Regions from separate parts of the Stenotrophomonas maltophilia group sp. vghtpe118 genome, predicted to be linked through region 2. Evidence: predicted binding sites of a transcription regulator. Region 2 holds the regulator's gene; the other holds the start of a gene.
What was found. Region 2 encodes FliA, which starts transcription of late flagellar genes. Its sites were predicted from a motif close to TAAAGTTTNNCNNNCNNNGGCCGATAA; they were not measured.

Region 1 (3,205 bases), 1.1 Mb from region 2:
ATCGACGCGGCCGCTTCTTCCAGATTCGCAGCCTGCTGCTCGGTGCGGCGCGACAGGTCGTTGTTGCCGGCGGCCAGTTCCTGGGCCGCGTTGTTGATGCTGTCGGCAGCCACTTGGATGCCGCGGACAATGCCGGTCAGCTGCGCGGTGGTGGTGTTGGCATCGTCGCGCATGCGCGCAAACACGCCGTCGTACTCGCCCTCCATGCGTGCGGTCAGGTCGCCATGCGAGATCGCGCGCAGCACGTCGGAAACATCGGCGATGCTGGCCTGCGAACTGGCCATCATGCCGTTGAGGTGCTCGACCATCGTCTTGAACTGGTACTGGAACGCAGCGGCATCGCCACGCATGCTGAAATCGCCGGCGCGTGCGGCGCGGGCCAGTTCATCGATCTGCGCGTTGATCGCCATCAGGCTCTGCTTCACCGCTGCCAGGGTGCGGGTCAGCGTGCCCTTCTCGCCCGGGTAGTCCGGCAGGTCGCGGCTGAGGTCACCCATGGCGTAACGCTGCATCACCTCGGCCATCAGCAGTTCCACCTGCACGTGTGACTCCACCAGGCTGTTGGTGGCCTGCACCATGCGGCCGAAATCACCGGGGAACGCACTGGCGTCCATGCGATAGCGGATTGCACCGGCCTCGTGCTGCTCGGCCATCTGCAACTGCGCGCCGATCGCCGCCTGCACACTCTGGCGCACGCTGGCCATCGCCTCGCCCAGCTGGGTCAGCTCGTCGCGGCCACCGAGGCGGAACTCCTGGTCCAGCTGTCCCTTGGACAGGCGCTCGGCCAGGTTCACCGCGCGCGCCAGCGGACCGGTCAGGCTGCGGCCGATCATCACCGAGGCACCGATGCCCACCAGCAGCGCGACGCCGCCCAGCACCAGCAGCTGCAGCAGGCTGCGCTCGCCCAGGCGGATGGCCTCGGCGGCTGCCTCACGGCTTTCCTTCTCTTCGAAATCCACGCCATCGGACAGTGCCTTGTTCCAGCCGTTGGCCGCTTCCTGCACCGGGCCCAGGGTCAGTGCCACGGCACCCGGGTAGTCGCCCTGCTCCATCAGTTCGCTGGTCTGCTTGTTGAGCGGGCGCGCGATGGCACGCTTGGCCGCGATGGTTTCCGCGATGGCCTTGCCCTCCGCATCGCCTGGCAGCGCCTGGTAGGCGGCCCAGCTGGCCTCATAGCGCTTGACCAGATCGGCAATGCGCTTCTCATCGCTGCCGCGGTCTTCGCCCTGGCGGATCAGCATTTCGCGCCGCACCACCATCATCTGGTTGTTGGCGTCGAGCATCTGCGACAACAGGCGCACCTTGGCCACGCTGACGTCGACCACCTGCTGCATCGCGCGCTTCTGCACGACGCTGGCGGTGGCGCCGGTGGCCACTACGGCGGCAACCAGCAGCAGCAACAGGCCAAAGCCCAGCCCAAGACGCCAGGCAACCCTGACGTTCCTCAAGTAGTTCATGGGGGTATCCAAAACGGGGGGATGTGGGCTTATCGGCGGCACGGCAGGCAATCTTGATCGCCGCCCATCGACGGCGTCGGCCACCGTTCACCTTGGTGAGTCCCCGTCCCAGCGGCACCTGCCGGTGCCAGCCGGCCGCAATGACATGCCTGCTCATGCGGGTATCAGATCCCTTTCACGGCGGTTCCGCACCGTCTGCGGGCAAGGTGGCGGCGTACCTGCTGGAGATCCCAATGCGCTCATCTGTGTCCCGATCCACCCTGCTCGCAATCTCGCTGCTGGCGTCGCCGGCCTTCGCGCAGGTGCCGCCGCCCAACCTGCCCGCCCCCATTGCCGAGAAGGCTGGCCCGGACACCGCAGTGCGCTCCGCACTGCATGCCCAGGTGCTGCTGGATCGTGCGAACTTCTCTCCGGGCCAGATTGATGGTGAGGTAGGCAGCAACCAGCGGCGGGCGGTGTCAGGCTTCCAGGCGGCGCACGGGCTGACCGTAACGGGTGAGCTGGACGACGCCACCTGGAAGGCTCTGCAGGCCGATACGATCACGCCGCTGGCCAGCTACACGCTGACTGCTGAGGATGTCGTCGGCCCGTTCCAGCCGATACCGAAAGGACCCGCCGCCCAGGCCAAGCTGAAATCGCTGGGCTACGGTAGTGTGGAAGAAGCCCTGGGCGAGCGCTTCCACGCGTCGCCAGAGCTGATGAAGATGCTCAATCCCGGCGTGGATCTGACCAGGGCTGGCAACCGTATCCAGGTCCCCAACATCGCCCCGGCCGCATTGCCGAAGGCCGCCAGGATCGTGGTCGACAAATCCGACTCCACGCTGCAGCTACTGGACGCACAGGGCAAGCTGATCGCGCAGGTGCCGGTGTCGTCCGGCAGCCAGCACGACCCGTTGCCGATCGGCGAATGGAAGATCCTGGGTGTATACCGCGACCCGCCGTTCCACTACAACCCGAAGCTGTTCTGGGATGCCCGAAAAGGTGAAAAGAAGGCCACGCTGCCGCCCGGCCCGAACAATCCGGTCGGCCGGGTCTGGATCGATCTGTCCAAGCCGCATTACGGCCTGCATGGCACGCCTGAACCCGGCCACGTGGGCAAGACCGAGTCGCATGGCTGCGTACGCATGACCAACTGGGATGCGCTGCGCGTGGCCGACGCAGTAGACACCTCGGTGCCTGTCGTGATGCAGGAGTGAGTCGATGCGTCTTCCGCAACTGATTGTGCTCGGTGTTCTGCTGGGATTGGGTGCAGGTTGGCGGCTGCACCGCGATATGGATGAGCCGGTGGCCGAAGCGCTGCCGGAAGCGCCATCGACGGTGGCCGCCGCGCCGGTGACGGAACCGGTAGCGCCAGGTGCAACAGCCCCACCCGCCTCCACTGCGCCGCCGGCCGCGCAGGCTCCGGATGCCCCGTCCGGCCTGCTGCTGCCGGTGCAGGGCATCCTGTTCTCGCAGCTGCGCGATACCTTCACCGATGCACGCAGCGAGGGCCGCGTACACGATGCCATCGACATCATGGCCGATGCAGGTACGCCGGTGCTGGCGGTGGCCGATGGCACGGTGGAGAAACTGTTCGACAGTGAGCGCGGCGGGCTGACGATCTACCAGTTCGAGCCCAGCAGGCGCTGGTGCTACTACTACGCGCACCTGCAACGCTACGCCGATGGCCTGGCCGAGAAGCAGGTGATCAGGCGCGGCGAGGTGATCGGCTACGTCGGCAGCACGGGCAATGCCAGCGCCGAGGCCCC
Region 2 (3,205 bases):
TTCGCCCAGGCGATCCAGGATTTCCTGCGCCTCGATGATGAAATCGGCAGTGATGTCGTCGGATACCGCGCTCATGCTTACAGCCCCAGGTCCGACAGCAGGTCGTCGGCGTCGTTCTGCGAGACCGCGTGGCGGTCCAGTCCCTTCAGTGCCGGCCCGGCCAGTTCCGGATCGGTGCGATGCTGTTCCGGCGGCAGGCCGAGCGCGCCGAAGCCCTCGTGCACGCGGCGGACGATGCCGACCACGCGACGGATGATCTGCCCGGTCAGGTCCTGGTAGCTCTGGGTCAGGGCGATCTCGGTGAGGTTGTGGCGGATGCGCTCGAGCTGTGCATCCTGGCCGGGCTGCAGGCCTTCGGCGCGCAGCTGTTCGGTCAGGCTGCGGCATTCCTCGGCCAGGTCCAGGGTGCGGTGCGTCGCCTGTTCGGTCATCGCCACCACGTGGTCCAGGCGTGCGCAGGCATCGTCCAGTTCGCCGGCCTCGCTGGGCACGGTCGGCAGTTCACCCAGGGCCTGCCCGAGCTCGCGGGCCAGCCGCGAGAGGCCGCTCATCATCGGCTGCGTGCGCAGCGCGACCAGTCCGTCGATGCGTTGCCGCCAGGCGGTTTCGTCACCGGACTCCAGTGCGTCCAGTGCTTCCTGCAGGCGCAGGGCGAGGGCATTCTTGTCGACCGTGGTGTCCATCAGGCGCTGGCCGCCAGGCGTTCGAAGATCTTGCCGAGCTTCTCTTCCAGCGTCTGCGCGGTGAACGGCTTGATGATGTAGCCGTTCACCCCGTTCTGGGCCGCTTCGATGATCTGCTCGCGCTTGGCTTCGGCGGTGACCATCAGCACCGGCAGGGTCTTCAGCTTGGCGTCGGCACGGATCGCCTTGAGCAGCTCGATGCCGGTCATGACCGGCATGTTCCAGTCGGTGACCACGAAATCGAACGGCTGGCTCTGCAGCAGCGACAGCGCGGCATGCCCGTCCTCGGCTTCGGCGGTGTTGGTGAAGCCCAGATCGCCCAGCAGGTTCTTGACGATGCGACGCATGGTCGAGAAGTCGTCCACGATCAGGATGCGCATGTTCTTGTTCAAAGCAGAGTTCCTTTGTTGTTCATTCCGGGCGGCCGGGGGCAGCTGCCTCGGGGATGTTCATTCTTCGAGGCCGGCGTCGACGGCCTCGAATACCTTCAGCCGGCCGCGCAGGCGCAGCACCGCCTGGCCGTGGATCTGGCAGACCCGCGACTCGCTCACGCCGAGCACCGCGCCGATCTCCTTCAGATTGAGTTCCTGCTCGTAGTAGAGCGAGAGCACCAGCTGTTCGCGCTCGGGCAGATGGCCGATGGCCTTGCCCAGCTCGCGGCCGAACTCGCTGCGCTCCAGCACCTGCTGCGGGGTCGGGCCACCCTGGGCGACCGTGTCCAGCTCGCCCTGGTCCTCGATGCGCGACTCCAGGCTCAGCACCTGGCCACGCGCAGCGTCTTCCATCAGGCGCAGGTACTCGGGCAGTGGCATCTCCATCGCGGCGGCCACTTCGGTGGCGCTGGCGGCGCGGCCGCTGCTCTGTTCCAGGCGGCGGATGGTGGCCGCAGCATCGCGTGCACGGCGGTGCACCGAGCGCGGCACCCAGTCGCCACGGCGGATCTCGTCGATCATCGAGCCACGGATACGGATCGAGGCATAGGTCTCGAACGAGGCGCCCTGGTCGGCGTCGTAGCTGCGCGAAGCCTCGATCAGGCCCATCATGCCCGCCTGGATCAGGTCGTCGACTTCGACGCTGGCCGGCAGGCGCGCGGCCAGATGGTGGGCGATGCGCCGCACCAGGTCCGAGTGCTGGGCGATGACGTCGTTGGCCGCCGAGCGCTGGACTTCCCTGTACTGGGCCGCGCCTTTCATGCCGCCACCCCGCGCTGCTTGAGGATGCGTTCGAGGAAGAACTCGACGCCGCCGCGTGGTTCGGTGGGCGCCTGCCAGCGGGCCGTGCGGCGCGCGATCTCGGTGATGGCCAGTGCGGACGGGCTGGACGGGTAGGCCTTCACCACCGGCTGCTGGCGCTGCACCGACAGGCGCAGCCAGTCATCCTGCGGCACGCAGCCCAGATAGTTCAGCGAGACATCGGCGAGGAACTTCTCGCAGACGCGGGTCAGCTTCTCGTACAGTACGCGGCCCTCGTTGGGGTCGCGCACCATGTTGGCCACCACCTGGACGCGGTCCACGCCACGTTCGCGCGAGAGCACCTTGATCAGCGCGTAGGCGTCGGTGATTGAAGCCGGCTCGTCACAGACCACCACCACGGTGTCCTGCGCGGCCTGGCAGAAGGTCAGCACGCCGTCGGTGATGCCTGCGGCGGTGTCCACCACCATGATGTCCAGCTCGCGTTCCAGCTCGGAGAACACGTTGACCAGGCCGACGTGCTCGGCCGGGGCCAGCTCGGCCATGTGCCGGCGGCCGGACGCGGCCGGGACCACCAGCACGCCGTTCGGGCCTTCGACGATGACGTCGTCCAGCGAGCAGCGGCCGGCAACCAGGTCGGCCAGCGTATAGGTGGGGTTCAAGCCCAGGATCACGTCGATGTTGGCCAGGCCGAGGTCGGCGTCCAGCAGCAGCGTGCGCTTGCCCATGCCGGCCAGCGCCACGGCCAGGTTGGCCGACACGTTGGTCTTGCCCACGCCGCCCTTGCCGCCGGTCACGGCGATGGTGCGCACAGGGCCGAGCGGCTCGCTGCGGGTGGCCGACAGCGGGAAGGTCTTGGTCAGCTTGGCGTACTCACGCGACGGCATGGTTCAACTCCGGGTTGCAGGGCATATCGGCCGCTCGGCGCAAATCTTCAAGGCGAAGTACGAGATTGGCCGCACTGGCCCGGTGCAGGTCGTCCGGAACGTCCTGGCCGTCGGTCACCCAGGTGATCGGCAGGGCGTGGTCCACGGCCACCGACAGGGCGTTGCCGAAGCGGCCGGTTTCGTCCAGCTTGCTCAGCACAAGGCCCTGCAGGTTGGCGGCACCGAAGCGGCGGACCACCTCGTCCATGTCGCCGAAGCTGGTGTTGGCCGGCAGCACCAGCAGGGTGCGCACCTGGCGCGCGGCGCGCAGCCACTGCAGCTGGGCGGCCAGCGCGCGGTCGCGCGGGCCCAGTCCGGCGGTGTCGATCAGTACCAGCTTGTAGTCCTTCAGGCGTTCCAGCAGCTGGTCCAGGTCGGTGCCGCTGTTGGCCTCGTGCACGGCGAT

Region 1: the regulator FliA is predicted to act here: its motif matches at 1,487-1,513, upstream of ACUDTM_RS07565 (methyl-accepting chemotaxis protein).

Annotation. Positions count from the first base shown of each region.
Region 1 covers NZ_CP199672.1:1,612,954-1,616,158, forward strand. The annotation lists gene ACUDTM_RS07565 (methyl-accepting chemotaxis protein) at 1-1,457, opposite strand, end outside; gene ACUDTM_RS07570 (L,D-transpeptidase family protein) at 1,691-2,653, shown strand; gene ACUDTM_RS07575 (M23 family metallopeptidase) at 2,658-3,205, shown strand, end outside.
Region 2 covers NZ_CP199672.1:467,636-470,840, forward strand. The annotation lists gene ACUDTM_RS02210 (chemotaxis protein CheA) at 1-75, opposite strand, end outside; gene ACUDTM_RS02215 (protein phosphatase CheZ) at 78-683, opposite strand; gene cheY (chemotaxis response regulator CheY) at 683-1,075, opposite strand; gene ACUDTM_RS02225 (RNA polymerase sigma factor FliA) at 1,133-1,876, opposite strand; gene ACUDTM_RS02230 (MinD/ParA family ATP-binding protein) at 1,873-2,760, opposite strand; gene flhF (flagellar biosynthesis protein FlhF) at 2,747-3,205, opposite strand, start outside.